DNA from 3 places in the Streptomyces sp. NPDC001515 genome. Region 2 is predicted to be linked to each of the others. Evidence: riboswitches for the same ligand, from Rfam matches in the RefSeq annotation. Region 2 holds a riboswitch; each other region holds the start of a gene.
The links. Region 2 has a riboswitch for cobalamin ahead of ACWCXC_RS10805 (CbtB domain-containing protein). Riboswitches for the same ligand answer to the same signal wherever they lie in the genome.

Region 1 (10,338 bases), on a different contig from region 2:
TCGAGGAACGGTGTACGGGCCGCCGCCATGTCGATCAGGCCGCGCTGCGGGATCTCCCACGCCGTGCGGTACAGCGCCCGCACCTCCTCGGGGATCCACGCGAAGCCCTGCACCGAGCCGCTCGCCTCGCGCAGCGCCTCACGGGTCCGCGCGTCCCAGACGCCGAGCGCCTTCAGCTCCTCCACCAGATAGCCGTTGACCTGGAGAAACTCACCGCTGAGCGTTTCGCGCTTGAAGAGGTTGGAGACCTGCGGCTCGATGCACTCGTACACCCCGGCGATCGAGGCGATCGTCGCCGTCGGCGCGATGGCGAGCAGCAGCGCGTTGCGCATCCCGCTCTTCGCGATCCGGGCGCGCAGCGCGTCCCACCGCTCCGGCCAGGCCCGCTCGGCGTCGTAGTGGTCGGGGTGCAGCACCCCGCGGGCGGCACGCGTCTCGGACCAGGCGGGGAGGGGGCCGGAGCGCTCCGCGAGATCGCACGACGCCTCGTACGCGGCGAGCATGATCCGCTCCGAGATCCGCGTGGACAGCGCGCGGGCCTCGGGGGAGTCGAAAGGCAGCCGCAGCTTGAAGAAGACGTCCTGGAGCCCCATCGCGCCCAGCCCCACCGGGCGCCAGCGGGCGTTGGACCGGCCGGCCTGCTCGGTCGGGTAGAAGTTGATGTCGACGACCCGGTCCAGGAAGGTCACGGCGGTGCGGACGGTGGCGTCCAGCCGCTCCCAGTCGATCGTGCCGCCTTCGACGAACGCGGCGAGGTTGACCGAGCCCAGGTTGCAGACGGCCGTCTCGCCGTCGTCGGTGACCTCCAGGATCTCGGTGCACAGGTTCGAGGAGTGCACCACGCGGCCCGGCTCCGCCGTCTGGTTCGCGGTCCGGTTGGAGGCGTCCTTGAACGTCATCCAGCCCTGGCCGGTCTGGGCCAGCGTCCGCATCATCCTGCCGTACAGCTCACGGGCCGGCAGGGTCCTGCGCGCCAGGCCCCGGGCCTCGGCGTCCCGGTAGGCCGCGTCGAACGCCTCGCCCCACAGGTCCACCAGCTCCGGCACGTCCGACGGGGAGAACAGCGACCAGGTGCCGTCCGCCTCCACCCGGCGCATGAACTCGTCCGGGATCCAGTGCGCCAGGTTGAGGTTGTGCGTGCGCCGCTGGTCCTCGCCGGTGTTGTCGCGCAGCTCCAGGAACTCCTCGATGTCCGCGTGCCAGGTCTCCAGGTAGACCGCCGCCGCGCCCTTGCGCCGGCCGCCCTGGTTGACCGCCGCCACGGAGGCGTCGAGCGTCTTCAGGAACGGCACGATGCCGTTGGAGTGCCCGTTGGTGCCGCGGATCAGCGAACCCCGGGCGCGGATGCGGGAGTACGGCAGACCGATGCCGCCCGCGTGCTTGGAGAGCCGGGCCACCTGGTGGTAGCGGTCGTAGATCGAGTCCAGCTCGTCGCGCGGCGAGTCCAGCAGATAGCAGGAGGACATCTGCGGATGGCGGGTGCCGGAGTTGAAGAGCGTGGGGGAGGAGGGCAGATAGTCCAGCCGGCTCATCAGCCCGTACAGCGCGGCGACCTCGTCCAGGGCGCGCGCCGATTCGTCCTCGGCCAGTCCGGCGGCGACGCGCAGCATGAAGTGCTGCGGCGTCTCGATGACCTGACGGGTGTGCGGGTGGCGCAGCAGATAGCGGCTGTGCAGGGTGCGCAGCCCGAAGTAGCCGAAGCGGTCGTCGGCGCCCTCGGCGAGCGCCCCCTCCACCAGCGCGTCCAGCGCGTCGGCGTGCCGCGCCACGAACGCGGCGGTGCGGTCCGCGATCAGCCCCTCGCGGTGGCCCACGGCGACCGAGGCGGAGAACGAGGTGGCGCCCTGCCCGGCCGCCTCCTCCGCGACGGCGCGGGTCAGCAGGCGGGCGGCGAGCCGGGAGTAGGCGGGGTCCTCGGAGATGAGCCCGGCGGCGGCCTCGGTGGCCAGCGAGCGCAGCTCGGCCTCGTCCGCGTGGGCGCTGCGGCCGCGCAGCGCGGCGGCGGCGACCCGTCCGGGGTCGGTGTCGGGCAGGTCCGCGGTGAGCGCGGTCAGGGTCCGCAGCAGCGCGGCCCCCGGTCCGTCGCCCGTGCTTCCCGTTGACTCGGCCGCTGAGACCGGATCGGCTGGCGCGATGGTCACCTGGTGCTCTCCCTCGCTCGGCTCGGGGCCGTCGGGTGCGCGGGGGCAGCCGGGCGGAGCGGGGCCCGGACAGGGCGGCACTCCGTGCGGCGTCCACCGGCCCATCCACGAGGCCCGGACGTCTGGGCACCCGGTTCGGTCGAGCCGGGTGCGCTGTCGGCAGGTCCTCGGACTGGAGGTGCGCGAAAGCGCACCGAACACACCGTTGCGGGACAGTTCCGGATTCGCACCGGATTCCCCTGCGGCGACAGCGAGCATGAGCATACATGTGGGGGCCGCCGGATGAGGCGGCCCCCACATGTTGTGTCGCATGGGTGCTCAGACGGAGGAGTGCAGCTCCAGCCGGTAGGTCAGCAGCCTCAGGTCGTCGATCGGATCCCAGTCCCGCTCGGGGGTCCGTACGAAGCCGAGGCGTTCGTAGATCCGGTGCGCCCCGCGCATGGCCGGCTGGGTCGACAGCACCAGGCCCGTGACGCCCTCGGTGGCCCGTGCGCGGGCTATGCAGGCCCGTACGAGCGCCTCGCCCGCGCCCGCCCCGCGCGCCTCGCGGGCGACCGCCAGCATCCGGAACTCCGCCTCGTCCGGTCCCGCGATGTCCGCCCAGGGATTGCCCGGCGCCGCGTAGGTGACTCCGCCCAGCACCCGCCCCCCGGCGTCCGCCGCGACCAGCACCTCGGCCTCGGCGGCCCGCCGGGCCACGTCGCGCAGGTGCACCAGATACGGGTCGTCGGCACCGAAGTCCAGCAGCCCGTCCCCGAGATAGGCCTCGGCGGTGATCTCGCCGAGGAGGGCGTGCTCCGAGGGGTCCACCGGTCGGATCGTCATGTCCATGTGCGGAGTCTGCCCCACGCCCCGGCACGGTCCGCGACCGGGTTCCGCGCCCGCGCGCGAACGGGCCGTCGCGCCCCCGGCAGCCGGGGGCGCGACGGCCCGTGACCGTGCGTCAGTGCCCGCCCGGCGCACCGGCGGTGGCCGGCGGGAGCACCTCGGTCACCCCGGGGTCGCCCGCGTCCGCCGTGTAGTCCTCCGGGGAGGTCTCGTCGATGCCGGCGGGGGCCTTCAGGGCGTTCAGGACGAACGTGAGGACCACCACGACCACGACGTTGAGCACGAAGGCGGTCAGACCGATGTAGCCGATCTCGCCGAGGCCCGGGATCTCCTTGGAGGAGCCGCCGAAGTGCTTCTGCGTGGGGCTCGCCACCCCGTACGCGGCGGCGGTGCCGTAGACCATGCCGACCGCCCAGCCGGCCAGCAGCGCCCAGCGGTGGAACCAGCGGGTGAAGAGGCCGCCGACCAGGGCCGGCATGGTCTGGAGGATCCAGATCCCGCCCAGCAGCTGGAAGTTGATCGCGACCGTCTTGTCCATGGTGAGGACGAAGGCGAGGGCGCCGACCTTCACCAGCAGCGACACCAGCTTGGAGACCTTGGTCTCCTGCTCGGGCGTCGCGTCGGGCTTCAGGAAGTCCTTGTAGATGTTGCGGGTGAACAGGTTGGCCGCCGCGATGGACATGATCGCGGCGGGCACCAGCGCGCCGATGCCGATGGCGGCGAAGGCCACGCCCGCGAACCAGTCCGGGAACATGTTCTCGAATAGCTGCGGGATCGCCAGCTGGCCGTTCTCCACTTTCACGCCGGCCGCGATCGCCATGAAGCCGAGCAGGGCGAGCAGGCCCAGCATCAGCGAGTACAGCGGCAGGATCGTGGTGTTGCGGCGGATCACGTCACGGCTGCGGCTGGAGAGCGTCGCCGTGATCGAGTGCGGATACATGAACAGGGCCAGCGCGGAGCCGAGTGCCAGCGTGGCGTACCCCCAGTGCCCGGCCTCGGGCGGGGCCAGCGCCCCGGTCGGCTTGCCGCCGGGCGGTCCGGCGAACTTGTCCGCGGCGGCCGAGAAGATGTCGTCGAAGCCGCCGAGCTTGATCGGGATGTAGATGATCGCCACGGCGATGACCAGGTAGATCAGCCCGTCCTTGACGAAGGCGATCAGCGCCGGCGCGCGCAGCCCGGAGGAGTAGGTGTACGCCGCGAGCACCGCGAACGCGAGCAGCAGCGGCAGGTCCTTGACGAACCAGTTGGTGTTCTCGCCGCCGCCGACGCCCATCACGTCCAGCACCGCCTGGATGCCCACGAGTTGGAGCGCGATGTAGGGCATGGTCGCCAGGATGCCGGTGACGGCGACCGCCAGCGACAGGCCCTTGGAGCCGAAGCGGCCGCGGACGAAGTCCGAGGTGGTGACGTAGCCGTGCTTGTGCGACACCGACCAGAGCCGGGGCAGGAAGGTGAAGATCAGCGGGTAGACCAGGATGGTGTACGGCACCGCGAAGAAGCCGGCCGCGCCCGCCGCGTAGATCGCCGCCGGGACGGCGACGAAGGTGTACGCGGTGTAGAGGTCGCCGCCGAGCAGGAACCAGGTGACCCAGGTGCCGAACGACCGTCCGCCCAGGCCCCATTCGTCGAGGCTGGCCTCGTTCTCGGCCTTGCGCCAGCGGGCCGCCATGAAGCCCATGACGGTGACGGCCACGAAGAAGAAGATGAAGACGCCGAGCGCGACGCCGTTCACGCCGTCCTTCATGACGACGCACCTCCCTTGCGGGCGCGCTGGTCACGCTGCCACAGCTTGTACGCGATCATGGTGAGCGCCGTGGAGATGAGCACCCAGAGCATCTGGTACCAGTAGAAGAACGGGATTCCGATGAAGGTCGGGTCGACCTTCGCGTACGAGCCCACCCACAGCATCGCCACGAACGGCGCGACGAGGCAGAGGGCGATGACCACCCGGACCGGGGTGATGGCGGGTGGTTTCTCGTCAGGATCTGCTGACATGGCGGCGACTCCGTCCCCTCGCTGAGCACCTGTAATGCGCAGGAAATCTAGGGCAGTGTCCCGGCTACCGTCACCCCCCGTCCGCATTGCGGTCCGGCAACGGTCACGGCGTCGCGTACGAGGGGTCGAAATGGCCTTATCCGTCGGGGGGTTGGTCCAGACCAATGGGGGTGAGGGGGGTCGCGTGCGGGCAGCGGAAGGCCCCCGTGGGAGGGTTCCCACGGGGGCCGGTCGGGGTGGCCGGAAGTGGCCCTGCCGGATCAGTCCAGCGGGCGCTTCAGGCGGGCCACGAACTTGTACCGGTCGCCCCGGTACACCGACCGCACCCACTCGACGGGTTCGCCCTGCTCGTCCAGCGAGTGGCGGGACAGCATCAGCATCGGCAGACCCACGTCCGTACCGAGCAGGCCGGCCTCGCGCGGGGTGGCCAGCGAGGTCTCGATGGTCTCCTCGGCCTCGGCCAGCCGCACGTCGTACACCTCGGCCAGCGCCGTGTAGAGAGAGGTGTACTTCACCAGCGAGCGGCGCAGCGCCGGGAAGCGCTTGGCCGAGAGGTGGGTGGTCTCGATGGCCATCGGCTCGCCGCTGGCCAGGCGGAGCCGCTCGATCCGCAGCACCCGCCCGCCCGCGTTGATGTCGAGCAGTCCGGCCAGGGTGTCGTCGGCCGTCACATAGCCGATGTCCAGGAGCTGGGACGTGGGTTCCAGTCCCTGGGCGCGCATGTCCTCGGTGTACGAGGTCAGCTGAAGGGCCTGCGAGACCTTCGGCTTGGCGACGAAGGTCCCCTTCCCCTGGATGCGCTCCAGCCGGCCCTCCACGACCAGCTCCTGGAGCGCCTGGCGCACCGTGGTGCGCGAGGTGTCGAACTCGGCGGCCAGGGTCCGCTCCGGGGGCACGGGCGTGCCCGGCGGCATGGTGTCCGTCATGTCGAGGAGATGTCGCTTCAGCCGGTAGTACTTCGGGACGCGTGCGGTGCGCGTGCCCGCACCCGCGCCCGTCTCGTTCTCCGCACTGCCCCCGTCGGCACCCATGGCCCGCCTTCCCGACTGCTGCGTTGCTGCCGTCACCGGCTCCTCCGTCTGTCGCGGCTCACATGGTGGCACGGTCCGGTCACGGCTCGTCGCCCTCCCTCAGGTGTCGGTCCTATAACGGACGCGAGTGCACTTCTTATACACCCTTGACACCCCTAAAGGTCTAGGCCAAGCTCCCGGTACTGGTCTAAACCATTAAAGACCAGGTCCCAGCCCCAGCAGTACTCGTCGGCGTTGTCTTGCGTGGTGGCAGGGGGTTGCAGCATCCCTGAGGAGGGTGGCGTGAAGCGCAAGCTCATCGCGGCGATCGGCGTCGCGGGCATGTTGGTTTCCATCGCGGCGTGTGGTTCGGACGACGACAAGGCGTCGTCGAAGGACCCGAAGGACCGCAAGGAAACGCTCACTGTCTGGCTGATGTCGGACGCGCAGAGCACGTGGCCCGAACTGGTCAAGGACGTCAACAGCCAGTTCAAGGCGAAGTACCCCAACGTCAAGGTCAACGTCCAGTACCAGACGTGGGCGGACAAGGCCAAGAAGCTGGACGCGGCCCTGGCCGGCGACAAGTACCCGGACGTGGTCGAGCTCGGTAACACCGAGACCATGACCTACATCCTCAACGGGGCGCTCGGCGAGATCGACCCGAAGAAGTACGAGAACTCGGACACCTGGATCAAGGGTCTGAAGGACACGTGCTCCTTCGAGGGCAAGCAGTACTGCGTGCCTTACTACGCCGGCGCCCGCGTCGCGATCTACAACAAGGACATGTTCAAGGCCGGCACCGGCAAGGACACCCTCCCCGCCACCCAGGACGAGCTGACCGCCGCGCTCGACAAGATCGGCGAGAAGTACGGCAAGGACAAGGCGTTCTCGCCGCTGTACCTGCCGGGCCGCTACTGGTACGCCGCGATGTCCTACGTCGCCGCCGAGGGCGGGTCCATCGCCAAGTACGACGAGGGCAAGAAGGAGTGGAAGTCCACTCTGTCGACGCCGGAGGCCCAGAAGGGCATCACCGACTTCGTCGAGCTCGTCAAGAAGTACAACCACGGCGACAAGACCAAGGACGAGGCGGACCACGCCAACGTCATGGCCAACGAGAAGACCGCTCTTCTCTACGGCAACGGCTGGGAGGCCGGCAGCGTCGTCGACTCCAAGGCGAACGGCAACCCGAAGCTGAAGGACAAGATCCTCACGGCGGGTATGCCCGGCCCGAACGGCAAGGCGCTCCCCTCCTTCATCGGCGGTTCCGACCTCGCCACCATCTCCAAGTCGAAGATCCAGGATCTCGGCGAGGAGTGGATCTCGATGTTCACCTCCGAGAAGTCGGAGGAGGTTCTCGCCTCGAAGAACATCCTTCCGAACAACACCAAGCAGCTTGAGCCCCTGAAGGCCAAGCCGGAGACCGCGGCCATCGCCAACGCCGTGCCGGACGCCTGGTTCACCCCGATCGCCCCCGGCTGGACCGCGATCGAGAAGAAGGAAACGCTCGAGATCATGCTGCTCGACATCATCAAGGGCAAGTCGGTCGAGGAGGCCACCAAGGCCGCCGACGCGGAGATCGACTCGATGATCAACAAGGAGTCCTGAGCCCCGAGCTCACGGAGTCCGAGCCGGTGAGCGTCTGAGGCGCCGACTCGTCTGATCGTCCACGGGGGTGGTGGGCCCGAAAGGGGCTGCCACCCCCGTCCTCCGGTACCCGGTCCGAAACGGAAGGCAAGCACAATGAGTGCCGCCGATATGAAAGCAGCCGACCCGCCGGTGTCCGTCCCGCGGGCCCCTGAGGGTGCGGATCCTCAGCTCGCGAGAAACGTGAACCGTAAACCGCGGAAGGCCGGCGCTCTGCTGCCGTACCTCCTCATAGCACCGGCGTTCATCGCCATCGCCGCAGTCTTCGTCTGGCCCTTCATCAAGACCGTGATCATGTCCTTCCAGGACGTGGGCCGGCGCGAGCTGTGGTCCGGCGCGGACGCCCCCTGGGTCGGCTTCGACCAGTTCACCAACATCCTCGGCGACGGCGAGTTCTGGGACGTCGTCTGGCGGACGATCATCTTCATGGTCGTCTGCGTGTTCGCCACCATGGCCGGCGGCCTCGGCCTGGCCATGATCATGCAGCGGATGTCCACCTGGGTCCGGCTGCTGCTGACCGCCGCGCTGGTCGCCGCCTGGTCGATGCCGCTGCTGGTCGCCACCTCCATCTTCCGGTGGTTCGCGGACTCCGACTACGGCGTCCTCAACATGGTGCTCGACAAGTACCTCGGGATCGACGCCCAGGGCCACAACTGGTTCCTCGACCCGAAGCAGGGCTTCGTCATCATCGGCGCGGTCGTCGTCTGGGGAGCCATCCCCTTCGTCACCGTGACGCTCTACGCCGCGCTCACCCAGGTCCCCAAGGAACTGGAGGAGGCCGCGGCCCTGGACGGTGCCGGCACCACCGGGGTCTTCCGCTACGTCACCTGGCCGGTCATCAAGCCCGTCTTCCAGATGGTCGCCACCCTCTCCGTGCTGTGGGACTTCAACGTCTTCGCCCAGATCTTCCTGATGCGCGGCAACAAGCCGGAGCCGGAGTACTCCGTCCTCGGCATCTACTCGTTCGAGAAGGCCTTCGAGTCCAACTCGTTCAGCCAGGGCGCTGCCATCTCGCTCATCACGGTCCTGCTGCTGTCCGGCGTCGCCGTGTACTACCTGCGCCAGCTGCTCAAGATCGGAGAGGTCGAGTGAGCACCTCCACCCCCCAGGTCCTCCGCCCGGACCGCAAGAAGAGCCGGATCGGCTACAACATCGCCGGCCTCGTGGCCTTCGTGCTCATGGCCTTCCCGGTCTACTGGCTGGTCATCAGCGCGCTGCGCCCCAACGCGGAGATCCGCAGCTACGACCAGACGCTCTGGCCGACGTCGATCACCTTCGACAACTTCTCCCGCGCCATCAAGCAGCCGAACTTCGGCACGGCCATCGAGTCCAGCCTGATCGTCTGCGGCGTCGCCGTCCTCGGCGGCATGCTGCTCGCTACCATCGCCGCGTTCGCCATCGGCCGGTTCCAGTTCCGCGGCCGCAAGTTCTTCATGATCGTGCTGCTCGTCGTCCAGCTGCTGCCCCCGACGGCGATGCTGATCCCCATCTACATCCAGCTGAACGACCTCGGCGGGCTGAACGAGTACTGGGGCGTCATCGTCATCTACCTCGTCTCCACCCTGCCGTTCGCCACCTGGATGATCCGCGGCTTCGTGATCAACATCCCGCAGGAGCTGGAGGAGTCGGCCATGGTCGACGGCTGCAGCCGGATGGGCGCCTTCTGGCGCGTCACCTTCCCCCTGCTGGCCCCCGGCCTCGCCGCCGCCTCGATCTTCTCGCTCATCACCGCCTGGAACGAGTACCTGCTCGCCTACGTCGTCCTCCAGGACAACGACAAGTACACCCTCAACGTGTGGCTGATGAACTTCACGACCTCGCGGGGCATCGACTACGGCGCGCTGATGGCCGCGTCCACACTGATCGCCATTCCGGTCGTGGCCTTCTTCCTGCTGGTGCAGAAGCACATGGCAACCGGCCTCACCTCCGGCGCCGTGAAGGGATAACGCCTCCCATGACCACCCTCGTCTCCCACACGGACACCGTCACGCGCGACGCCCTCGCGGTGCTCCAGCCGGGCTTCACCGGCACCACCGCGCCCGAGTGGCTGCTGCGCCGGGTCGCCGAAGGACTCTCCTCCGTCGGCCTCTTCGGCCGCAACATCGAATCGCCCGAGCAACTCGCCGCGCTCACCGCCCAGCTCCGGGCCGAGCGCGACGACGTCCTCGTCGCGATCGACGAGGAGGGCGGTGACGTCACCCGGCTGGAGGTGCGCCACGGTTCCTCCTTCCCGGGCAACCTGGCGCTCGGCCACGTCGACGACACCGACCTGACCCGCGACGTCGCCCGGGAGCTGGGCCGCCGGCTCGCCGCCTGCGGCGTCAACCTCAACTGGGCGCCCTCCGCGGACGTCAACTCCAACCCCGGCAACCCGGTCATCGGCGTCCGCTCCTTCGGCGCCGACCCGCACCTGGTCGCCCGGCACACCGCCGCCTACGTCGAGGGCCTCCAGGCCGCCGGCGTCGCCGCCTGCACCAAGCACTTCCCGGGGCACGGCGACACCGCGGTCGACTCCCACCACGCGCTGCCGCGCATCGACGTGGACCTGGAGACCCTGCACGCCCGGGAACTGGTCCCGTTCCGGGCGGCCATCGAGGCCGGCTCCAAGTCCGTGATGAGCGCCCACATCCTGCTCCCGGCGCTCGACCCGGACCGCCCCGCCACCCTCAGCCCGCAGATCCTCACCGGTCTGCTGCGCCGGGAGCTGGGCTACGACGGCC
Region 2 (10,338 bases):
GGCCATGACCCTCTTCGCTGACCGGGCCGAAGCGGCGTGCTCCGGTTTCAGGGTGACTGAGGCGAACCGGCACGTTGTCGCCCAGGTCTGCCGTCGGCTGGACGGTCTGCCGCTCGCCCTGGAGATCGCCGCCCGGCGGCTTCGCACGCTGTCTCCCGAGGAGCTTCTGCGGCGGCTGGATCACCGGTTCCGTCTGCTGGGCCCCAGTGCCGGAGAACGCACAGCACCTCCTCGCCACCAGGCGCTGCGTGCCCTGTTCGACTGGAGCTACGAGTTGTGCACCGAGACCGAGCGAGCGGCGTGGGAGCAGCTGTCGCTCTGTGCCGGTGGGGTGGTGCTGGGCGATGCGGAGCAGCTCTGCGTGCCCGCCGGGGAAGGCTCCGGCGCCGAGACACCGGAGGCCGTTGCTGGGGCGTTCGATGCCCTCGCGGGGCTCATGGACAAGTCGCTGCTCACCCGTGTCGAGGCAGGTGGCCACACCCGTTTGTACATGCTGGAGACCGTTCGCGCCTACGGGCAGGAACGCCTCGTGGAGAGTGGACGGGCTCAATCAGCCCTGTGCCGGCACCGTGCGTGGTATCTCCGGCTTGCCGCGCGGGCGGGGCGGGCGTACGGATCGTCTGCGCAGGCGTCGTGGCTGCGTCGCCTGCGGGTCGAGCACGCCAACCTGCGGCAGATTGTCACGGCGGCTCCGCCGCCCGGTGAGCCTGCGGCGGTCCTGCTCCACGCGTGTCTCGGATTCTGGCTGCACTGTCTGACCTCGGCCAATGTGGGCGAGGGTGCGGGGTGGATGCGAAGAACACTCGAACGGCACCCGCGACCTCCCTCCCCCGAGACTACGGCCCTGTGGTGCCAGGCTGTATGGGTTGCGGGATTTCTGCTGCTTCTCCACGGAGATTACGCCGGCGCCACAAAGGTGATTGCCCGGGGTGAGAAGGCATTGGCCGAGATTCCTCCGGCGACCACCACGGTGATCAGCGACCCGACCACCCGCCCCGAACCGGAGGAACTCACCGCCGCATTTCTCCAGCTGCGCGCTCTGCCCGCGTTGTTCGCCGGGGAGTCCGAGACCGCGAAGAAGTACACCGAAGCCGCCCTGGCGATCGGTCAGTGGTCCGACGCGCTGCTGACTCGGGAGCAGTGCGTCGCCCAGCTCGGCTTCGCCGCTGTGATGGAGGGCGACCATGCCCGCTCCATCGCGCTGCTCGAACAAGCGCTGGAGATGTCCGAGGCCCGGGGCGATGTGTGGCACCGGTGCTATCTGCTGTGGGCCCTGGCCGTCGGCCACAGCGAGGCCGGGCGGCCCGAGCTTGCCCTGGAGCCCCTCGAGCGGGCTCTCCGGCACACGCGAGAGATCGACGAGCACCTGGGCGAAGCCGCTCTCAGCGAGACCTTGGCCTGGGTCCTCTCCTCCTGCGGCGACCCGCGCTCGGCAGCGGTCGTACTGGGCGCCGTGGACCGTGTGTGGCTCCCGTCGGGCGCTCCTCGCCTCTTCGGCTTTACGCTCCTCACCGCTCATCGTGAGCGCGGACTCCAGAGCGCGCACCGGCAACTGGGTGAGAACGAGTACCGGCGGGCCTACCGGCAGGGGCAGAGCCTCGGCCTGCGGCGGGCGGTAGAGCAAGCATTCGCAGCACATCAGCCCGGGTAAGCGGGCCCTCTCCCGCGCTCTCGGGAGCCGGCGCCGCGGCGGTTCGACCGAAGACCGTCGAGGTGTGCGGACCGAGGTGTTCGGGCCACGCCGAATCGTCTCGATCCGCCGGGTGGGCCTGGCCAGTCTGGAACGCAGCGACGCTGCCCGCGCCCTTCCAAGCGGACAGCACGGCAGACAAGGAGCACAACGTGAAGCGCATGCTCACCGCACTGGCCGGAACCGCACTTCTGGGGGCCGGTCTCTTCGGGGCGCCGGGGGCCGCGGCGGCCGAGACGGCTGCGGACACCGCTGTGGCGAACACCTGCGATGCGGGCTACTACTGCGTGTACTGGGACGCCAACTACCAGGGTCGGGAGTTCCTGTTCGGCGGGAACAACTCCAGTTGGGCCTCCTGGGCGATCTTCAACGACGACTCGTCGTCCTGGAACGGAGGTACGTCGGGAATGGGCGTCATCCTCTACGGCGACGAGGGCTACAGCCGCCCCCTGGGCTGCCTCCCCGACGGCCGGGGCTGGACCCAGCACCGCCCCAACGACGACGGCGAAGGCAACAAGTGGACCTGGAGCTGCTGACCCCGGTCCCGTGACCCACCCCGGTCCCCGGGGCGGTACGCCGCCCCGGGGACCGCCTCGACCCGACGAACGAGGTGCCCCGCATGTTCCGTTTCCGCCCTCCGCGACGTATGACCGTGCTGCTCGCGGGGACGACCGCGCTGTGTGCTCTGGCCTCCTGCGGGCCGGCCCACGACAACGACCACCGGCCGGCTTCGGGGGTGTCGTCGCGAGCGGGGACGGCCCCCGTGACCCCGCCGACGATCACGTCCCACGAAGACCCCACCGGAGATTTCCGGAGCGACCCCAAGGGCGACCCGGCGGAACAGCGGCTGCTGTTCGAGACACAAGAACGCATGGTCGCCGCCTGCATGCGGAGTCGCGGCCGGGCGTACCGGCCCCTGGCCTGGCATGCTCCGGACCGTCCGGACGGCAGCGACGACGCCCACGGCGACGACGTCGCGGCACGCCGGCGCGAGGGGTACGGCGGCCTTTCGGCGCTCGTGCCGGCGCGCGCCGAGGACCCCAACGGCGACTACCTGCGGACCCTGCCCCGGGACGAGGCCAAGGCCTACGGTGCGGCCCTGTTCGGTACACAGGTCCATCGCCTCGAAGTGAACCTCCCCGACGGGGTGGTCTTCATGAATACGGACGGCTGCGTCGCACACGCCGAGCGGCAGCTGTACGGCGACCTGACCGTGTGGCTGAGAGCCCAGATGACGGTGATGAACCTGGCCAGTGAGATCAGCCGCAGGGTGACCGACGACGACCGGGCCGTCCGAACCCTGCCGGCGTGGCGTGACTGCATGAAGGCTCGCGGATTTCCCTACCGGGACCCGGTCGCCAGCCGGGCGGCGGTGTTCGCCAGGTACGAGAAAGAGACCGGCGGTCCCAGCGCCCGGCCTCAGGATCTCGACCGGCTCAGGCGCCGGGAGATCGCCGTTGCCGTCGCCGACGCCACGTGCGACGCGCGCGCCGGACGCGCGCGCACCATACGCGACCTCGAAAACCACTACCGTCGCAAGGTCACCCGGGAACACGCGGAACAGATCGCGGTCTACCGGACGCTCCGTCAGCAGGCCGCCGCCCGCCTGACGGAGCGCTGAGCCCGCCTGGCCCGGCTGCCTTCGCCTCGATCCCTACTGGCCCGCCCGCCCTCCTCTCAACGAGGATGGCTGTCGACGCGCAGGCGGACGGCAGCACCGGCACGGGCCGGGCAGGTTTCGGGGATGGCGACGACGTGTCGTTACGCATTCACTTCACCGTGGAGGACCTCGCGCGGACGCGCATCGCCGATGGGCCCGCCCCCTGCTTCGAGTTGAGCACCGCGGTGCGCCAACTTCAGGAACGGACCCATCTCGTCCGTCTCGGAGCCTGGCGCCACCGCACCCTGTCCGCCCTGCATCCTGCCTCCCGGATGGTCTTCGGACTCATGCCCTCCCGCGGCCGGGTCACCGAGTTTCTGAGCGGCGCGAACAGCTCCACCCCGGCCGAACTGCTCGAAGAGATCCGTGCCACGCCCCGGCGCCGCCTGCGGGCCAGTCTGGAAGGGACGGCGCGGCACCAGCCCCTGCCCTCGTGGGCTCTCCGGCTGCCGGACGACCCGGCGCTGCTCCAGCGGTTCTGCGACATCCTGGAGCACGTGGCCGGCCACGCCGTGGCCCCGCACTGGCAGGAGATTCAGGCCATGACGGCGGCCGACGCGGCGGTGCGCTCCCGCCAGATGCTCAGCGGCGGTGTGGAGAACCTTCTTGCCCGCATCAACCCGCGATGGATCCGCTGGCGGGCCCCCGTGCTGGAGGTAGCGGTGCTCTCAAGTTCAGACGCCGACGTGCACCTGGCCGGACAAGGGCTTCTGCTCCAGCCGTCGGTGTTTGCTGTGGAGGTTCCGGTGATCGACCTCGACACCGTGCCGCAGCCCGTCCTCACCTACCCGGTGGCTCAGCTCCAGGACGGGGTGACCACCCCCCTGTTCACTGCAGGGCGGGGCCGGACGGCACCAGCGGTCGACCTGGTCGGATCCATGCTGGGCCATACCCGGGCCGCGGTGCTCAGCGCCATCGTCGGCCACCCAGGCTGCTCGACCCAGCAGCTTGCCGCCCTCATCGGCATCGCCAAGGCCAGTGCCAGCGAGCACGCCACGACGCTCCGCAACGCTGGCCTGATCGACACCCACCGAGACCGCCGAACTACCGCCCACATCGCCACAACCACCGGCATCGCGGTGCTCAACGCGCCGTACGGACGACCCTAGTTCTGCCTGGGCCACGAGCCACGGCGCGCGCACCACTGGCATCAGATGGTGCGTGCTACACGGTGGTGGCGAGGCGCACCGGCGCGCTTCCATCAGCGTGACGGATCGAGGTACCCCTCACCGATGCGTCTATCGCACACCGCCACGAACGCGGGGACAACCGTAGGGACATCACCAGCGGCATCCGACCCACACCTGACGGGTAGTCGGGAAAGTCGGCAACAGGTCAGCATCCGTCCTGACACACCTGGTCGTCGAACAAGGTCCCTCATGATCACGCAGCCGTACGCGAACACCCGGAACCAGGCCCCCTCCAACGCCCCCTGTGGAGGCCATCCTCCGCCCGCACGTGACCACGGGTGACGAGGACCCCCACCGAGGAGAAAGAGCAGGTCAACGCACCCGACCGCGCGCCTTCAACGGCACCGCCGGCAGGGCCGGAGCGGAAAGCGGGGCGCCGTCGTAGCCCCGTACGGTGCCGAAGCGGTCGCCGTTCGTCCATGCCTCGCGGGCCTGCGCGATGTCGTCCTGCGTCCTGCCGATGAAGTTCCACCACATCACGATCTCCTCCTCGAACGGCTCCCCGCCCAGCAGCATCAGCCCCGCGTCCGACGCCGCGCGCAGGGGGAGTTCGGTGCGGCCGCAGCCGAGGTAGAGCATGGAGCCGGGGAGGACGGGGACGCCGTCGACCTCGGCCTCGCCGGACATGGAGAGGACGGCGTACTCGAAGTCGGGGTCGAGGGGGAGGCGCGCCTCGGTGCCGTGGGCGAGGGCGAGGTCTGCACCGACGATGGGGGTGTAGGCGGTGCCGGGGGAGGTGGCGCCGTCGAGGGTGCCGAGGATGACCGTGGCGGTGAGGCCGGGGGCGACCACGGTGGGCAGGTCCGTGTGGTGCTGGAAGTGGGGCTCGACGTCGCGGTGGGCGTCGGGGAGGGCGACCCAGAGCTGGGCGCCATGGAGGAGGGCGGCGTGCTGCCGGGGGCTCTCCTCGGAGTGGCTGATCGCGCGGCCGGAGGTCATCAGGCCGAGTTCGCGGGGGCGGATGGTCTCCAGGCTGCCGAGGCTGTCGCGGTGGAGGACCTCGCCCTCGTGCAGCCAGCTCACGGTCTGGAGGCCCATGTGCGGATGGGGCGGCACCTGCATCCCGGGCTCGTCGGCGATGTCGTCGGGGCCGTAGTGGTCGACGAAGGCCCAGGCGCCGACCATGCGGCGGCCCAGGTTCGGCAGCAGCCGGCGGACCTCGGTCGACTCACCGAGCCGGACGTGTCGCGGGGTGAGGAGTTCGCGTACGGGCTCGGCGACGACGAAGCCCCGCCCTCCGCAGACGGAGAGTGCGGCCTGGCGATCGAGATTGCTCATGGCGCTCAACCTATTCCCGTGCGACTGCGCGTGGCCGGACTCCACGCCGAATATTTAGTGGAATGTTAAACCATCTATCGGTGTTGTGGCGTACGGACAGGTACGGGACCGGCCCGGCCGCCGCCCTCGACCGAGGAGGTCACATGAGCGACGCCTACTACGAGTTCGGCACCGCCGCCGAGCGCTGGGAGCGTGCCCGGTTCTTCTTCGACGCGAAGGAGTACACCACCGCCGCCCGCATCCTGACCGGCCTCGTCGAGGAGGTTCCCGAGCAGGTCGCGCCGCGGCTGCTGCTGGCCCGCGCCTACTACCACTCGGCGCGCCTCGTCCGGGCCGAGACGGAACTGCGCGCCGTCCTGGAGCGCGACCCCGTCGAGGAGTACGCCCGGCTGATGCTCGGACGCACCCTGGAGCGCCAGGGCAAGCAGGCCGAGGCCGACACGCATCTGCGGATGGCCGCCGCGCTCGCCGGGGACTTCCCGGCGAAGGGTGACGTCTGAGGTTCCAGGCAGCGTCCGGAGCCCCGTTCCGGAAGACGCCGCCGGGCCCGCACCCCCGTCAATGGGGGTGCGGGCCCGGCTCCGCGCGTGATACCCCACGGGCATGAACGATCTCTCCACCCCGCGTCTGCTGCTTCGTCCGATGACCGTCGCCCACGCCGAGCGGGTGGCGGCGGGCAGCCCCATCGACGGGGAGCGGTGGGCCCCCGGTTTCCCCTCCCCCGGCGAGCGTGCCGCCGCCACCCGCTTCCTCGCCGACTGTGCGACGAGCGGCGACCCCACTCCCTTCGGTTCGTACGCGATACGGCTCCGCGCGGACGGGCTGGTCGTCGGGGGCATCGGCTTCCACGGGGCGCCGGACGGCCGGGGTCACGTCACGATCGGATACGGGCTCGTGCCCTCCGTGCGGGGCAAGGGGTACGCCTCCGAGGCGCTGCGCGCCCTGCTCCGGTTGGCCTGGGAGCAGGGCGTCGTGTGCGTGCACGGGGACACCGATCTCGACAACACCGCGTCCCAGCACGTGATGAGCGCGGCCGGCATGCGGTTCGTGAAGCAGGACGAGCGGCTGAAGCACTACCGGATCGAGTGGGGCGGCCACGACGACACCCGTTGAACGGGCGCGCCCGTTCAACGGACGGAGCCCGCCGGATCGTTCCCGGCGGGCTCCGTCCGTTGACGGCCCGGGTGTCAGCCGGTCAGGGCCGCCGTCCGGTCCGCCTCGCCGTTCCGGGCCGCGTCGCGGTCCGGGGACGGCACCAGCAGGCGTTCCGCCAGCGAGCCGAAGACCAGGCCGAAGACGGTCCACAGGGTCGCCTGGACCGCCAGCGTGGCCAGGCGGAACTCCCAGAGCAGCGAGGCCGGGAAGTCCTTCCCGACCTCGTCGTACGACGGGAGGAAGGCGTACGCGAGGCCGATGACCAGCACATAGCCGCCCGCCGCGGCGATGCTCGCGTTCCAGTTGCCGAGGCGCGGGGCCAGCCGCTTGCCGGTGAGGACGGCCGCCACGGCCAGGAGCACGCTGAGGGCGACCATCAGGAAGAACAGCGTGGTGCGCGAGCCGATGGTGTCGGGGTTGCCGACGGCCGGCGGGTTCGCCGGGTACTTCAGGAACGGCACGACGTACACCGCGAGCAGGGCCGCGCCCGCGAGGAGTGCCGCCGTGGCCCTCGGCCCGAACCGGCCGACGCGGCCGAGCGCGTAGCAGAAGACGAGTGCGGCGATGCCGCCCACGGCTACCCCGAAGACGAGGACGCCGGTGGCGAGACCCGCGGTGGACTGGAGGGTGCGGCTGACGAGTTCCCCGCCGCCGCCGTGGTCGTGGCCGTGCGCGTGCGCCTCTTCGAGCGCGATGGCCGCGTCGACCCGCGGCTCACCGAGGAAGTGGGCGACCAGCAGGGCGAAGGCGCCGGCGATCAGGCCGGCCAGCATGCCGCGGACCAACAGGGCCCGTACGGATAGAGAGTTCATGGGTGTCCCCTGGCTGAAGCGGCAGGATCAGTGGCAGGGGAAACCGAGGAGGTGGCGTCCGTCGTGGACCCATTCGTGCACGCCCTCACCGGAGATGAGCGCGGTGGCGCCCTGCTCGGCTCCGACGAAATAGAGCAGGACCAGCATGAGGATGCCGAAGAAGACCGCCCAGGGGGCCAGGGTCCTCAGCGAAACGGGGGTGACGGCGGGTGCGCCGGTGACGGGGGCAGCGGACTGTGCCATGGCAGAACCTCCTGAGGGAACACGCGTCCCGATCGTGGTGCCTGAGACGAAGGTGCCGGGTCTGACTTCCCGCACGCGTGCGGGTACACAGTGGCGCGACCGTGCCGGATTCCCACCGGACTTCCATCACACCCTCGTCATGTCGTCGCGACGATACAGCCTGCGCGCGGGTGCCGCCATGGTGCCCGAGGCGGGCGGCGGGCAGCCGGGATGCCAGGGTGGGCACGGGCAGGTGACCCTTGTTCGGGAAGGGGAGTGCGGTGGTGACGGTACGGGTGATGCTGATCTCACCGGCGATGAACCCGGGGCTGCGCGAGGCCCGGTTCGCCGGGGACGGGCCGCTCGACGCGGCCGGGTTCCGGCAGGCGCGGGCGGCCTCCGCGCGTCTTCCGGCCGCCGACGGGGCCGTACGCGGACCGTCCCGGCGCTGCGCCGCCACCGCCGAGGCCCTGGGTCTCGACTGCGATGCCGAACCCGCGCCCCACGACTGGGAGTTGGGGCGCTGGACCGGGGAGCGGCTGGACTCGGTGGCCGCGCGCGAGCCCGATGCCGTGGCCGCCTGGCTCGCGGATCCGGGCGCCGCCCCGCACGGCGGTGAGTCCCTGCTCGACCTCTGCGTACGGGCCGGGTCCTGGCTCGACGCGCTCGCCGCCGGGGCGGGCGGCCGGCGCCGGGTGCTGGCGGTCGCGGAACCCGCCGTGGTGCGGGCGGCGACCGTCCACGCGCTCGGCCTCCCGGCGGTCGCGTTCTGGCGGCTCGACGTCCCTCCGCTCACCCTGACCGAACTCGGCGGCCGGCCGGGGCGGTGGAACCTGCGGTGCGGGCGGCCCCTGACACCCTCGTAGAGCCTGTCCGGCCCTTCCCGTCCGTCCGCCCGCAGGGCGTGGCCGGGCGCTGTCCGGTGCGTGCTCTCGGCGTGCGGGGCGTCGCCCGGCAGACGGGAAGGGGCCGGACAGGCTCCCGGGGCGCTCAGCTGTCCCGGTACGTCTCCAGCAGCCGCAGCCAGATCTCGCTGATCGTCGGATACGCGGGCACCGCGTGCCACAGCCGGTCGATGGGGACCTCACCGGCCACCGCGACCGTCGCCGAGTGCAGCAGTTCGCCGATGCCGGGGCCCACGAACGTGACACCGCGCAGGATCTCCCGGTCCAGGTCGACGACCATGCGGGCGCGGCCCCGGTAGCCGTCCGCGTACAGCCCGGCTCCGGCGACGTCCGCCAGGTCGTAGTCGACGGCGCGGACGCGGTGGCCCGCCCGTTCCGCCTCGGCCAGGGTGAGGCCGACCGAGGCCGCCTCGGGGTCGGTGAAGACGACCTGGGGCACGGCCGCGTGGTCCGCCGTGGCCGTGTACGGGCCCCAGGGGTCCGCGTCCGGGTCCGCGGCCTCCTGCCGGGCCCGCGCGGCGATGGCGGCGCCCGCGATCCTGGCCTGGTACTTGCCCTGGTGCGTCAGGAGGGCGCGGTGGTTGACGTCCCCGACGGCGTAGAGCCAGGGGGTGCCCTCGACGCGGCAGCTGTCGTCGACCGTGAGCCAGGAACCGGGCTCCAGGCCGATCGACGCGAGGCCCAGATCGTCGGTGCGCGGGGCGCGGCCGGTGGCGAAGAGGATCTCGTCGGCCTCGACGCTCTTCCCGTCGTCGAGTGTGACGACGACGGGTCCGTCCGGGTCGCCGCGCCGTACGGAGGTGGCGGAGACGCCCGTACGGATGTCGGCGCCCGCCTCCGTCAGCGCCTCGGCGACCAGCTCGCCGGCGAAGGGTTCCATCCGGGGCAGCAGCCCCCGCCCGCGGACGAGCAGGGTGACCTGGGACCCGAGCGCACCCCAGACCGTGGCCATCTCGACGCCGACCACTCCCCCGCCGACGACGACCAGGCGGCCCGGCACCTCCTTGGCGCTGGTGGCCTCCCGGCTGGTCCAGGGGCGGACCGTGTCGATGCCGGGCAGTGCGGGGAGGACGGCCCGGCTGCCCGTGCAGACGGCCACCGCGTGCCGCGCGGTGAGCCGGTGCTCCGTACCGTCGGGAGCCGTGACCGTGACCTGTTTCGGTCCGGTCAGACGGCCGTGACCGCGGTGGACGACCGCCCCGATCCCCTCCAGCCAGGCGACCTGTCCGTCGTCCTTCCAGTGCGAGGCGTAGTCGTCACGGTGGGCGAGCACCGCCTCGGTGTCCAGCGGGCCCCGTACCGCGCCGGCGAGGCCGGGGACGCGGCGGGCGTCGGCGCGAGCCACGACCGGGCGCAGCAGGGCCTTGCTGGGCATGCACGCCCAGTAGGAGCACTCGCCGCCGACCAGTTCGGACTCCACGACGGC
Region 3 (10,338 bases), on a different contig from region 2:
AGCGCCAGCAGGGCGGCCTGCCGGACGTCCTCGGCCAGCACGTCCCCGCGCCCCGCCCAGGCGGCCAGCGCGGTCGCCGTCCGGGCCATCACGATGTCGGCCCGCATCCCGTCCACCTCGAACGCCGCGCACGTCGCCGCGATCTGCCGCAGCGCGCGGTCGCCCAGCCGGACCTCCGGCAGCAGCGCCCGCGCGGCCGTGATCCGCTCCCGCAGCGCCGCCTCCTCCGGCGCCCACCGGGCCGCGAAACCCGCCGGATCGTCGTCGTACGCCAGCCGCCGCCGCACCACCTCCACCCGCAGATCGGTGTCCCGGGACGCGGCGACCTCCACGGTCAGCCCGAACCGGTCGAGCAGCTGCGGGCGCAGTTCGCCCTCCTCGGGGTTCATCGTCCCCACGAGCAGGAACCGCGCGGCATGCCGTACGGAGACGCCCTCGCGCTCCACGTACGAGGCGCCCATCGCCGCCGCGTCCAGCAGCAGGTCGACCAGGTGGTCGTGGAGGAGGTTGACCTCGTCGACGTAGAGGATCCCCCGGTGCGCCTCGGCCAGCAGCCCCGGCTCGAAGGACTTCACGCCCTCGGCCAGCGCCCGTTCGATGTCCAGGGCCCCGACGAGCCGGTCCTCCGAGGCGCCGACGGGCAGCTCGACCGTGCGGGCGGGCCGCGCCGCGCCGGCCCCGGACGGGTGCGGGCCGTCCGGGCACACCGGATCGGGGGCGTCGGGGGCGCAGGAGAACCGGCAGCCGGGGACGACGGTGACCTCGGGCATCAGCGCGGCCAGTGCCCGGACGGCGGTGGACTTCGCGGTGCCCTTCTCGCCCCGGACGAGGACTCCGCCGACGGCGGGGCTCACCGCGTTGAGCAGCAGCCCGAGTCGCAGGTCGTCCTGTCCGACGATGGCGGTGAAGGGGTAGGGCGTACTCACATGACCTCCTGGGCGGGGGACGCGGGCGCACCCGGCGGAACGAACGGCAGTCCGGACGGCGCGCCCGACTCGATGAGCCGCCACAGCGCGTCGGTGTCCGCGTGCTCCTCGATCAGATCGCCGAGCCGGTCGAGCTGCTCCTCGCGGAGCGCGGCGAAGCAGGTGTCGGGGGCGGGGACGAAACGGCGGCCCCCGGCCCGCGCCACCTCGGTCAGGAAGGCGCGCCGGAAGGCGTCGCTCTCCAGCGAGCCGTGCCAGTGGGTGCCCCAGACGGAGCCGGAGCGGCAGCCGTCCAGCGGGCGGCCCCGCCCGTCGGTGAGGAAGGGCTCGCCGCCGCGCACGTCCGCGACGCCGTGGTGGATCTCGTACCCCTCGACCGGGGCGCCCAGCGCCTCGCCGGACGGCCGGGCGAGGGTCTTCTCGCGGTCGAAGCGGATCCGGACCGGGAGCAGCCCCAGCCCCTCGACGCGGCCGGCGCGCGATTCCACCTCGTCCTCGATCCGCTCGCCGAGCAGTTGGTAGCCGCCGCACACGCCGAGCACCGGACGGCCCTCGGCGGCCCGCCGCAGCAGCGCGTCGGCCAGTCCGCGCTCGCGCAGCCAGGCCAGCGCCTTCACGGTGCCCCGGGTGCCGGGCACGACGACGAGATCGGCGTCCGCCAGCTCCTCCGCGCGGTCCACGAACCGCACGACGACGCCCGGTTCGGCGGCCAGCGCGTCGACGTCGGTGAAGTTCGACATCAGCGGCACCGCGCACACGGCGACGCGCAGCACGTCTTCCCCGTGCGGCGGGGCCACCACCGACTCGCGCACGGCGCCGCGCAGCGACACCCGCAGTCCGTCCTCCTCGTCGATGCCCAGACCGTGCGCGAAGGGCAGCACCCCGTACGACGGCCGGCCGGTCAGCTCCCGCAGCATGCCGAGGCCGGGCTCCAGCAGCGAGACGTCGCCCCGGAACTTGTTCACCAGATAGCCGGCGATCAGCTCCTGGTCCTCGGGCGCGAGCAGCGCGGTCGTTCCGAAGAACGAGGCGAAGACCCCGCCCCGGTCGATGTCGCCGACCACCACCACCGGGAAGCGGGCGGCCCGCGCGATGCCCATGTTGACGATGTCGGTGCGCCGCAGATTGATCTCGGCCGGACTGCCCGCGCCCTCGCAGATCACCGCGTCGTACGTGCCGCGCAGCCGCTCCAGGCAGTCCGTGACGGTGGACAGCAGGGACTCCTGCCGGCCCCCGTGGTAGCCCCGGGCGCTCATCTCGCCGACCGGGCGCCCCATCAGCACCACCTGGCTGGAGCGGTCGCTCCCGGGCTTGAGGAGCACCGGGTTCATCAGGGCGGTCGGCTCGACGCGGGCGGCCTGGGCCTGCATGGCCTGGGCCCGTCCGATCTCGGCGCCCTCGCGGGTCACGAAGGAGTTCAGCGACATGTTCTGCGCCTTGAAGGGCGCCACCTTCACGCCCCGGCGCACCAGCCAGCGGCAGATGCCCGCCGTGACGACGCTCTTGCCCGCGTCCGACGTGGTCCCGGCGACCAGCAGTCCGCCGCTCATGTCCTGCTCCGTCCGGTGGTGGGGGAGGGGGCGGCCCCGGCCCGGGACCGGAGGCGGCGGGCAGCCGCGCCCGCGCCCAGCCGGGCCACGACGCTGACGCCGAGCGCCAGGGCGCCGACCCGGCGCGAGAGCCGTACCGCGCGTTCGATGTCGGCGGTCTCCACGGCCCGGCCCGCCGCGCCGTTGAGCACGGGACGGTGCTCGACCCGGCCGCCGTAGGCCAGCGTGCCGCCGAGCCGCACGCCGAGCGCCCCCGCGAACGCGGCCTCCACCGGGCCCGCGTTGGGGCTCGGATGCGCGGCCGCGTCCGCCCGCCAGGCCCGGAGCGCCGCGCGCGGCGACCCTCCGGCGGCGGTGGCGAGCAGGGCGGTCAGCCGGGCGCCGGGCCAGCCGGCCACGTCGTCGAGGCGGGCGGAGGCCCAGCCGTAGCGCCGGTGGCGGGGCGACCTGTGGCCCACCATGGCGTCCAGCGTGTTGGCGGCCCGGAAGCCGACGAGTCCGGGGACGCCGCCCAGCGCCCCCCACACCAGGGCGCCGACGACGGCGTCCGAGGTGTTCTCGGCGACGGACTCCACGACGGCACGGGCGATCTGCGGTCCGTCCAGGGACTGCGGGTCGCGGCCGCACAGATGCGGCAGCCGTTCCCGGGCCCCCTCGACGTCCCCGGCGGCCAGCGCGCCGCCGATGGCCCGCGCCTCGCGCCCCAGGGAGGTTCCGCCGACGACGGACCAGGTGGCGGCGGCGGTCAGGGCCACGGAGGCGGCGGGGCGGTGGCGCAGGGCGCGGGAGGCCAGGGCGGCGGCCCCGGCGGCGCCGCCGGCGCAGACCAGGGTGTGCAGCGCGCCCCACCCCCGGTGGTCGCGCCACAGCAGGCGTTCGACGTCCGCCGCGGCCCGCCCGAAGGCGGCCACCGGATGGCCCCTGCGGGGGTCACCGAGCAGCAGATCACCGATCATCCCGGCCGTGGCGCCGTACGCGAAGACGCGATCGGCACGCACGGGTCAGCCGGCCGTGGCGCCTCGGCGGGCCCCGGTACGGGGAAGCGGCGGGGAAGGGTTGGCGACGGGGCCGGGCATGGCGATATGTCCTCACTCAGGGTCCGCGCCCTGGTTCGACGAGACGGCGACCAGAGTCTCCTGGCTCCCGGATCCGCGGTCTCCCGGTCTTCCGGCCCGGTGGGCCGTGACGTCCGAGAGGGGGGACCGCTCCCCGGTGACAGTGGCGGGACCGCGCCGGATTCGCACCGGCTTCCTCTGCTGTCGCCGTAATGGCTCCGGCAGTCCACCACGCTCCGCGAACACCCGTCAACTTGCCGTTGACCTGCGGGGGCGCGGTGTGGGCGGACACACACAGGGCCGGACACCCGCGAAGGGGCGCCCGGCCCGGTGGGGGTCGGAGAGGGCGTACGGCCCTCAGGCGACGATCAGATAGATCCCGTACGCGACCGCCGCCGCGCACAGTCCGAAGCAGACGTACCCGCCGGCGCGGGCCAGCAGGACCGACCCGCCCGCCGCGCCGCCCCGCGCGGCCGGTTCCGGCTGCTTGGAAAGGCCGACGATGCCGAGGGTGAACAGGCCCACCAGGGCGACGGTGGTGACGAGGGAGACGCCGAAGACGGTGCCGAGTGCTGCCCAGTCGATGTGCATGTGTGTGTCCTTACACCGTGGCGGGTCGGGCCGGATCGGCGGTGACGGGCGCGGCCGGGGCCGGAAGGGTCGCCGTCAGGTCGGGCTGGGCGGCGAGCGTGGGCGGCGGGCTGACGGCCGCGATGGCGGTGGTGACGACACCGGCCGGTTCGGCGTCCGGCGCGGTCCGGGCGCCGGACGGTGCGACGTCGTCGTGGCCCACGGGCTTGCGGCGCGAGAGCGCCCAGATCGCACCGGAGCCGGCGACCAGCAGCACCGCCACGACGACGACGCCCCAGGTGCCCTGCTTGGTGACGAACTCGGCGCCCGCGCCGACCAGACCGGCGGCCGGCAGGGTCAGGCCCCAGGCGACGAACATCCGGGTGGCGGTGGACCAGCGGACCACGCCCCCCCGGCGGCCGAGGCCCGCGCCCATCACCGCGCCGGAGCAGGACTGGGTGGTGGAGAGGGAGAAGCCGAGGTGCGAGGAGGCCAGGATGACGGTGGCCGCGCTGGTCTGGGCGGCGAAGCCCTGCGGCGGCTTGAGCTCGGTCAGTCCGCTGCCCATGGTGCGGATGATGCGCCAGCCGCCGAGGTAGGTGCCCATCGCGATGGCGAGACCGGCGCTCACGATCACCCAGACCGGCGGGTTGGAGCCGGGGGAGAGGACGCCGCCGGTGACCAGGGCGAGCGTGATGATGCCCATGGTCTTCTGCGCGTCGTTGGTGCCGTGGGCGAGGGAGACCAGGCCGGCCGAGGCGATCTGGCCCGCCCGGTAGCCCTTGGCGGTGGCCTTCTCCTGGGCGTCGCCCTTGATCCGGCCGCCGATGCGGTACGTCAGCCGGGTGGCCAGCAGGGCGGCGACACCGGCGACGATCGGGGCGGCGACCGCGGGGAGCAGCACCTTGGTGACGACGGTGCCGCCGTCGACGGAGGACCAGCCGGCGGACATCACCGCGGCGCCGATGAGGCCGCCGAACAGGGCGTGGGAGGAACTGGAGGGCAGGCCGACCAGCCAGGTCAGCAGATTCCACAGGATGGCGCCGACGAGCGCCGCGAAGATGACCTCGGTTCTGAGCCCGTCTTCATTGATGATCCCGCCGGAGATCGTCTTGGCGACCTCCACCGACAGGAACGCGCCGACGAGGTTGAGAACGGCGGACATGGCCACCGCTGTCTTGGGTTTGAGTGCGCCGGTCGAGATGGTCGTGGCCATCGCGTTGGCGGTGTCGTGGAAACCGTTCGTGAAATCGAACACTAGAGCTGTCACGATCACTATCGCGAGCAGCAGCGTGATGTGTTCCATTTACCCAGGCAATCGTTCGACGTCATTGGCACGTGGACCGTAGGCAAGCTGGGTGAACGGAAGATGAACTGGGCAGGGCTTTGCGGTGACCCCAACCGGAGCCCGGCCGCCCTCTTCGCCCGCCGGACGGCGACGGGATTCCGCTACGGGCCGGGCGTGGCCCAGAATTCGGGGCCTGGCGCGGTCCCGCGCGAGGGGGCGGCGCGGGGCCGCTCATCCGTGGAAAGGATCTTCGTATGAGCGATGAGTGGCGCGAATCGATCGAAGCGGCCTGGGACGCGGTCGTCGCGACCGCCCGCAGGACCGCCGCCGAGGGGCTGGTCGTGGGGACCTCGGGAAACGTCTCCGCGCGGGTCGGCTCCACGATCCTCGTCACCCCCAGCGGAGTGCCCTACGACCGGCTGCGCCCCCAGGATCTGACGGCCGTGGATCCGGACGGTAGGCAGACCCATGGAGAACTGACCCCCACCAGCGAACTCCCGCTCCACCTCGCCGTCTACCGGAACACCGACGCGGCCGCCGTCGTGCACACCCACGCCGTCCACGCCACCGCCGTCTCGACGCTGGTCACCGAGGTGCCCTCACTCCACTACGCCTCCGCGATGCTCGGCGGCCCCGTCCGGGTCGCCGCCTACGCCCGCTACGGCACCGAGGAGCTGGCCGAGAACATGCTCCTGGCCCTGCGCGACCGCACCGGCTGTCTGCTGGGCAACCACGGCACCGTCACCTACGGCACCACCCTCGACGAGGCGTACGACCGCACCGCCCAGCTGGAATGGCTCTGCCGCCTCTGGCTCACCGCCAGCTCCGTCCCCGGCCGCACCCCGGCCCTGCTCACCCCCGGGCAACTGGCCGAGGTCGGCGAGGCCCTGAAGGGGTACGGGCAGCGCCCGCGCTGACCGCCGCCGTCCCCGCCCGTATACGGCCGGGCCACCGGACGGCCCCCGTCCGGTGGCCCTGCCCCGGGGAGCCCCGGAGACTGATGCCGTGCGCCCGGCAACAGCGACGGCAGCGGCCGTCACCACCATCCTCGGCGCCGGAGCGGCCGCGGTCGCGGCCGGCCGGCTCTCCAGCGACGCCGCCCTCGGGGCGCCGTCCGGACGACCCCTTCCCGCCGACCGCGGCCTGACCGTGCACGCCACGGCGGCCGGACAGGTCACCCTCACCCGGTCCCTCGCCTCGCTGCGGCCCGGCACCTACGGACTGGCGGGCGACGGCGTCCACGCGGTGGTGGGACCGGTGCTCGACCAGGCCCACCAGGCCGCCGACACCGTCGTGCGCCGGCTGGAGCGCGTCGACCGGGGCGTCCTGGTCCCCGGCGCCAAGGTCCACATCACCCCAGAGGTGTACGCCAGCGACCCCGCCCAGGCGCTGGGCCTGGACTTCCGCGAGGTCGAGATCCCCGGCGAACTGGGCGCACTGCCCGCCTGGTTCGTCCCCGGGGCCCGCGCCACCTGGGTGATCGCGGTCCACGGCATCGGCACCACCCGTGCGCACCCCCTCAACGTGCTGGGCTTCCTGCACGGGCAGCAGCTCCCGGTGCTCGACCTCGGCTACCGCGGCGATCCGGGCGCCCCGCGCTCCCCGGACGGCCTCTCCCACCTCGGCGAGTCCGAATGGCGCGACCTGGACGCGGCCCTCCGCTTCGCCGTCCGCTACGGCGCCGAGCAGGTCGTCCTGCACGGCTGGTCCACCGGTGCCGCCATGGCCCTGCACGCCAGTGTCAACTCCGCGCTCCGGGACCGGATCCGCGGCCTCGTCCTCGACTCGCCCGTCCTCGACTGGTCCGTCACCCTGCGGGCCCTGGCCGCCGCCCGGGGCGTCCCCTCCGTCCTGAGGCCGCTGGCCGTCCGCGCCGCCCAGGGCCAGACCGGCCTGCACGGAGCCCCCCTCCTGGACACCTCGCTCCCCGCGACCCTGCACGTCCCCACGCTGATCTTCCACGGCCCCGACGACACCCTCGCCCCCTGGCGGCCGTCCCGGGAGCTCGCCGCGCTCCGCCCCGACCTGGTCTCCCTGCACCCCGTGCCCCGGGCTCCGCACGGCGCGATGTGGAACGCCGACCCGGTCCACTACGAAGAGACCCTGCGCCGCTTCCTCACGCCCCTGATGTGAGCCGATGTGCCGCTTCGGGTGCTTGGTCCCCGGGCCCCGCCGACCCCTCCCCGGAGCGGTCAGCGGGGTTCCGTTTGGGCTTTCGGGCCGTCAGAGGCAAGACTGCTCCCCGTGACGTCCCGTACCCCGCGCGACTCCAGGCTGCGACTTGTCCGCCCGCGACCCCTCGCCACCGCTCGCAAGGCCGTGACGACCCGGCGCACCAGGCCCGCGCCGCGCCCTCCCGAGGGCACCCCGCCCCGGGCCGAACTGGCCCGCCAGGCCAGGGCCGCCCTCGCCGACGCCGTCCGGATCGCCCGCTGGGCGGCCGACGGCACCCGGGCGGGCATACCCCCGCTCGCCGCCCACGCCCTCGAACAGGCCGCGGCGGCGCTGGAGTTGTCCCCCGAGCAGGTGCGCTCCGGCTGGGACCGGGCCCGTCTCGCCGGACTCGTGGAACTGCACGGCGAGACCGCGCGGCCCGGCTGGCGGCTGCGCGCCTGGGACCGCGACGACTCCGCCGTGCTGCGCGGCTGGGTGGCGCTCTTCGACGCCTGGTCGCTCGTCCACCCCGCACCCCGCGGCATCGAGTCCACCGCGGTCGCCGAGGCCGTCGAGGCCGTGCCCCAGGTGCTCTCCCTGCTCCAGCTCTCGGCGGGCCCGGTCGCGGTGCCCGTCCTCCTGGACCTGCTCGGCCAGCGCGTCGCGGAACTGCACGAGGAGCGCTGCGAGGTCCCGTACGGACCCCAGCCGCTGCCCGCGCCCGCCGCGCCCGAGCCCACCGCCCACCCCGCCGCCCTGGTCGCGCTGCTGCTGGACTGGGCCCTGGAGGGGCTGGCCGCGGTCGGCGCGCTCACCCTGCACCCCGGGCACGCCACGCTCACCCCGCTCGGCAACTGGGCGGTCTGGGTCAAGCTGGAGCAGATCTGCGTCGCCGCCCAGAGCCCGGCCGGGAACATCGAGCAGTCCGCCGCCGACATGCTGCTCGGCTGCGCCCGCCTCACCCCCGGCCCGGCCCGCGCCGAATACCGGGCCTGGCTGGCCGCCCGGCCCGTGGGCAGCGCCGTCGCCGAACTGCTCGGCGTGGCCCGGGGCGAGGACGCGCTGCTGCGCGGGCTCGCCTTCGAGGCGCTCCGGGTCGTCGGCGCCCCCGCCGAACCCGAGGTGCGGTCCGTGGCCGCCGACCCCTCGCTGCGGCCCTACGCACTGCTCTGGCTCGCCGAGTACGAGGGGGCCGACCCCGAGGACGCCCAGGAGGTCCTCAGCCGCGAGGAGGCCACCTGGCTCTGGGTGGACACCGCCGCGGCCGTCGCCGACCACGGCGAGACCGCGCTGCTGGTCCGGCACCTGGACTCGGCCGTGCAGGGCACCGTCCCCGCGCTGCTGGACGAGGTCCGGGCGGTCGGCCATCCGCGCACCGTACAGGTCCTGGTGGCGCTGGCCGCCGCGCACCCCGACCCGGCGCTCGCCAAGGCCGTCCGCAAGGCGGCGTTCCAGGTGCACACCGGCGGAGCCTGAACCGACGGCCGCACCCCGCCCGCCACCCGGGCCGGGGGCGGCCGGTGCGGCGCCCCGGCCCCGCACGTGCCGGCACGGGCGCCGCGTCGGCCGCATGCGGAAGGTCCCCCAGGGCCCTCCTTGCAGGCGCCGCGCCGGCATCCGGCAGGCTCCAGGGGCCCCTCAGCCCTGCGCGCCCGGGGCGTAGGTCCCGAAGCTCCACACATTGCCCTCGGCGTCCCGCGCCATGTAGTCCCGCGAGCCGTAGTCCTGGTCCGTCGGCTCCATCAGGATCTCCACCCCGTGCGCCACCGCGCGGGCGTGGTGGTCGTCGACCTCGTCCACCACCACGTACACCCCCGCCGGGCCCGCGTCCCGCATCACCCGGGCGAACACCCCGTCGCGGCCCTTGGACCCCAGCATCACCCTGCCGTTCCCGCAGGAAAGCTCCGCGTGCGTCACCGAGCCGTCCTCGGCCTCGTACACCGCCTCCGCGGTGAAGCCGAGGCCCTCGGTGAGGGTGGTGATCGCGGCCTTGGCGTCCGCGTACAGAATCGTCGGGTAGACGGTCGGAACACCCGTCGCCGTGCCTGCCATCGTGCTCAGTCCCTTCGCGTCCGCACCGGACCCGGACAGCCCGGATGTGATCTGTGTCTCAGTCTCCCACCGGCCACTGACAACGCCCGCCCGACCGGGCGCGGCCTGCGGCTCAGCGGAAGGTGTCGCAGGCGGCCGCGTCCCCGGTGCGGAACCCCGTGGTGAACCACTGCCGGCGCTGCGCGGCCGAGCCATGGGTCCAGGACTCCGGGGTGACGCGGCCCTGGAACCTCTCCTGGATCCGGTCGTCCCCGACCGCGGCGGCCGCGTCGAGCCCGTCCCGGATGTCGGCCCCGGTCAGCTCGGTGACCAGCGGCCGGCCCGTGGACTCCTCCGGCGTCGTCGTCGCGTGGTGCGCCCAGACCCCGGCGTAGCAGTCCGCCTGGAGTTCGGTCCGCACCGCGTCGCTGTCCGCCCCGGTCCGTCCGTCCCGGGCCCGGTCCAGCGTCCCGGTCAGGTTCTGCACATGGTGTCCGTACTCGTGCGCGACGACATACGCCTGCGCGAACGGCCCGCCGCTCGCCCCGTACGTGGTCCGCAGCTCGTCGAAGAACCCCAGGTCCAGATAGACCTGCCGGTCCGCCGGGCAGTAGAACGGGCCCACCGCCGAGGTCGCCGATCCGCAGCCGGTGGCGACCCGGTCGCCGAACAGGACCGTCCGCGCACCGTCGTACGCGTCGCCGCGCCGCCGGAACTCCTGGCCCCAGTAGTCCTGCACGCTGTTGACCACCGCGACGATCCGG

Region 1: it holds a riboswitch for cobalamin, as region 2 does, so the genes downstream of both, ACWCXC_RS08985 (ribonucleoside-diphosphate reductase subunit alpha) here and ACWCXC_RS10805 (CbtB domain-containing protein) in region 2, are expected to answer to the same signal.
Region 3: it holds a riboswitch for cobalamin, as region 2 does, so the genes downstream of both, ACWCXC_RS06460 (cobalamin biosynthesis protein) here and ACWCXC_RS10805 (CbtB domain-containing protein) in region 2, are expected to answer to the same signal.

The regions. Positions count from the first base shown of each region.
Region 1 covers NZ_JBSFHN010000006.1:31,197-41,534, reverse strand. The annotation lists gene ACWCXC_RS08985 (ribonucleoside-diphosphate reductase subunit alpha) at 1-2,141, opposite strand, end outside; cobalamin riboswitch at 2,283-2,405, opposite strand; gene ACWCXC_RS08980 (GNAT family N-acetyltransferase) at 2,460-2,972, opposite strand; gene mctP (monocarboxylate uptake permease MctP) at 3,085-4,713, opposite strand; gene ACWCXC_RS08970 (DUF3311 domain-containing protein) at 4,710-4,964, opposite strand; gene ACWCXC_RS08965 (GntR family transcriptional regulator) at 5,225-5,995, opposite strand; gene ACWCXC_RS08960 (sugar ABC transporter substrate-binding protein) at 6,278-7,579, shown strand; gene ACWCXC_RS08955 (carbohydrate ABC transporter permease) at 7,715-8,710, shown strand; gene ACWCXC_RS08950 (carbohydrate ABC transporter permease) at 8,707-9,564, shown strand; gene ACWCXC_RS08945 (glycoside hydrolase family 3 protein) at 9,573-10,338, shown strand, end outside.
Region 2 covers NZ_JBSFHN010000007.1:182,061-192,398, forward strand. The annotation lists gene ACWCXC_RS10765 (ATP-binding protein) at 1-1,651, shown strand, start outside; gene ACWCXC_RS10770 (peptidase inhibitor family I36 protein) at 1,852-2,226, shown strand; gene ACWCXC_RS10775 (hypothetical protein) at 2,454-3,311, shown strand; gene ACWCXC_RS10780 (DUF5937 family protein) at 3,446-4,459, shown strand; gene ACWCXC_RS10785 (pirin family protein) at 4,853-5,818, opposite strand; gene ACWCXC_RS10790 (tetratricopeptide repeat protein) at 5,962-6,318, shown strand; gene ACWCXC_RS10795 (GNAT family N-acetyltransferase) at 6,422-6,931, shown strand; gene ACWCXC_RS10800 (CbtA family protein) at 7,006-7,785, opposite strand; gene ACWCXC_RS10805 (CbtB domain-containing protein) at 7,813-8,028, opposite strand; adenosylcobalamin (AdoCbl) riboswitch at 8,074-8,167, opposite strand; gene ACWCXC_RS10810 (histidine phosphatase family protein) at 8,307-8,873, shown strand; gene ACWCXC_RS10815 (dihydrolipoyl dehydrogenase family protein) at 8,998-10,338, opposite strand, start outside.
Region 3 covers NZ_JBSFHN010000003.1:280,648-290,985, reverse strand. The annotation lists gene ACWCXC_RS06470 (putative cobaltochelatase) at 1-926, opposite strand, end outside; gene ACWCXC_RS06465 (cobyric acid synthase) at 923-2,476, opposite strand; gene ACWCXC_RS06460 (cobalamin biosynthesis protein) at 2,473-3,474, opposite strand; cobalamin riboswitch at 3,607-3,729, opposite strand; gene ACWCXC_RS06455 (hypothetical protein) at 3,889-4,122, opposite strand; gene ACWCXC_RS06450 (anion permease) at 4,133-5,407, opposite strand; gene ACWCXC_RS06445 (class II aldolase/adducin family protein) at 5,644-6,306, shown strand; gene ACWCXC_RS06440 (alpha/beta hydrolase) at 6,395-7,522, shown strand; gene ACWCXC_RS06435 (hypothetical protein) at 7,709-9,019, shown strand; gene ACWCXC_RS06430 (VOC family protein) at 9,182-9,595, opposite strand; gene ypfJ (KPN_02809 family neutral zinc metallopeptidase) at 9,708-10,338, opposite strand, start outside.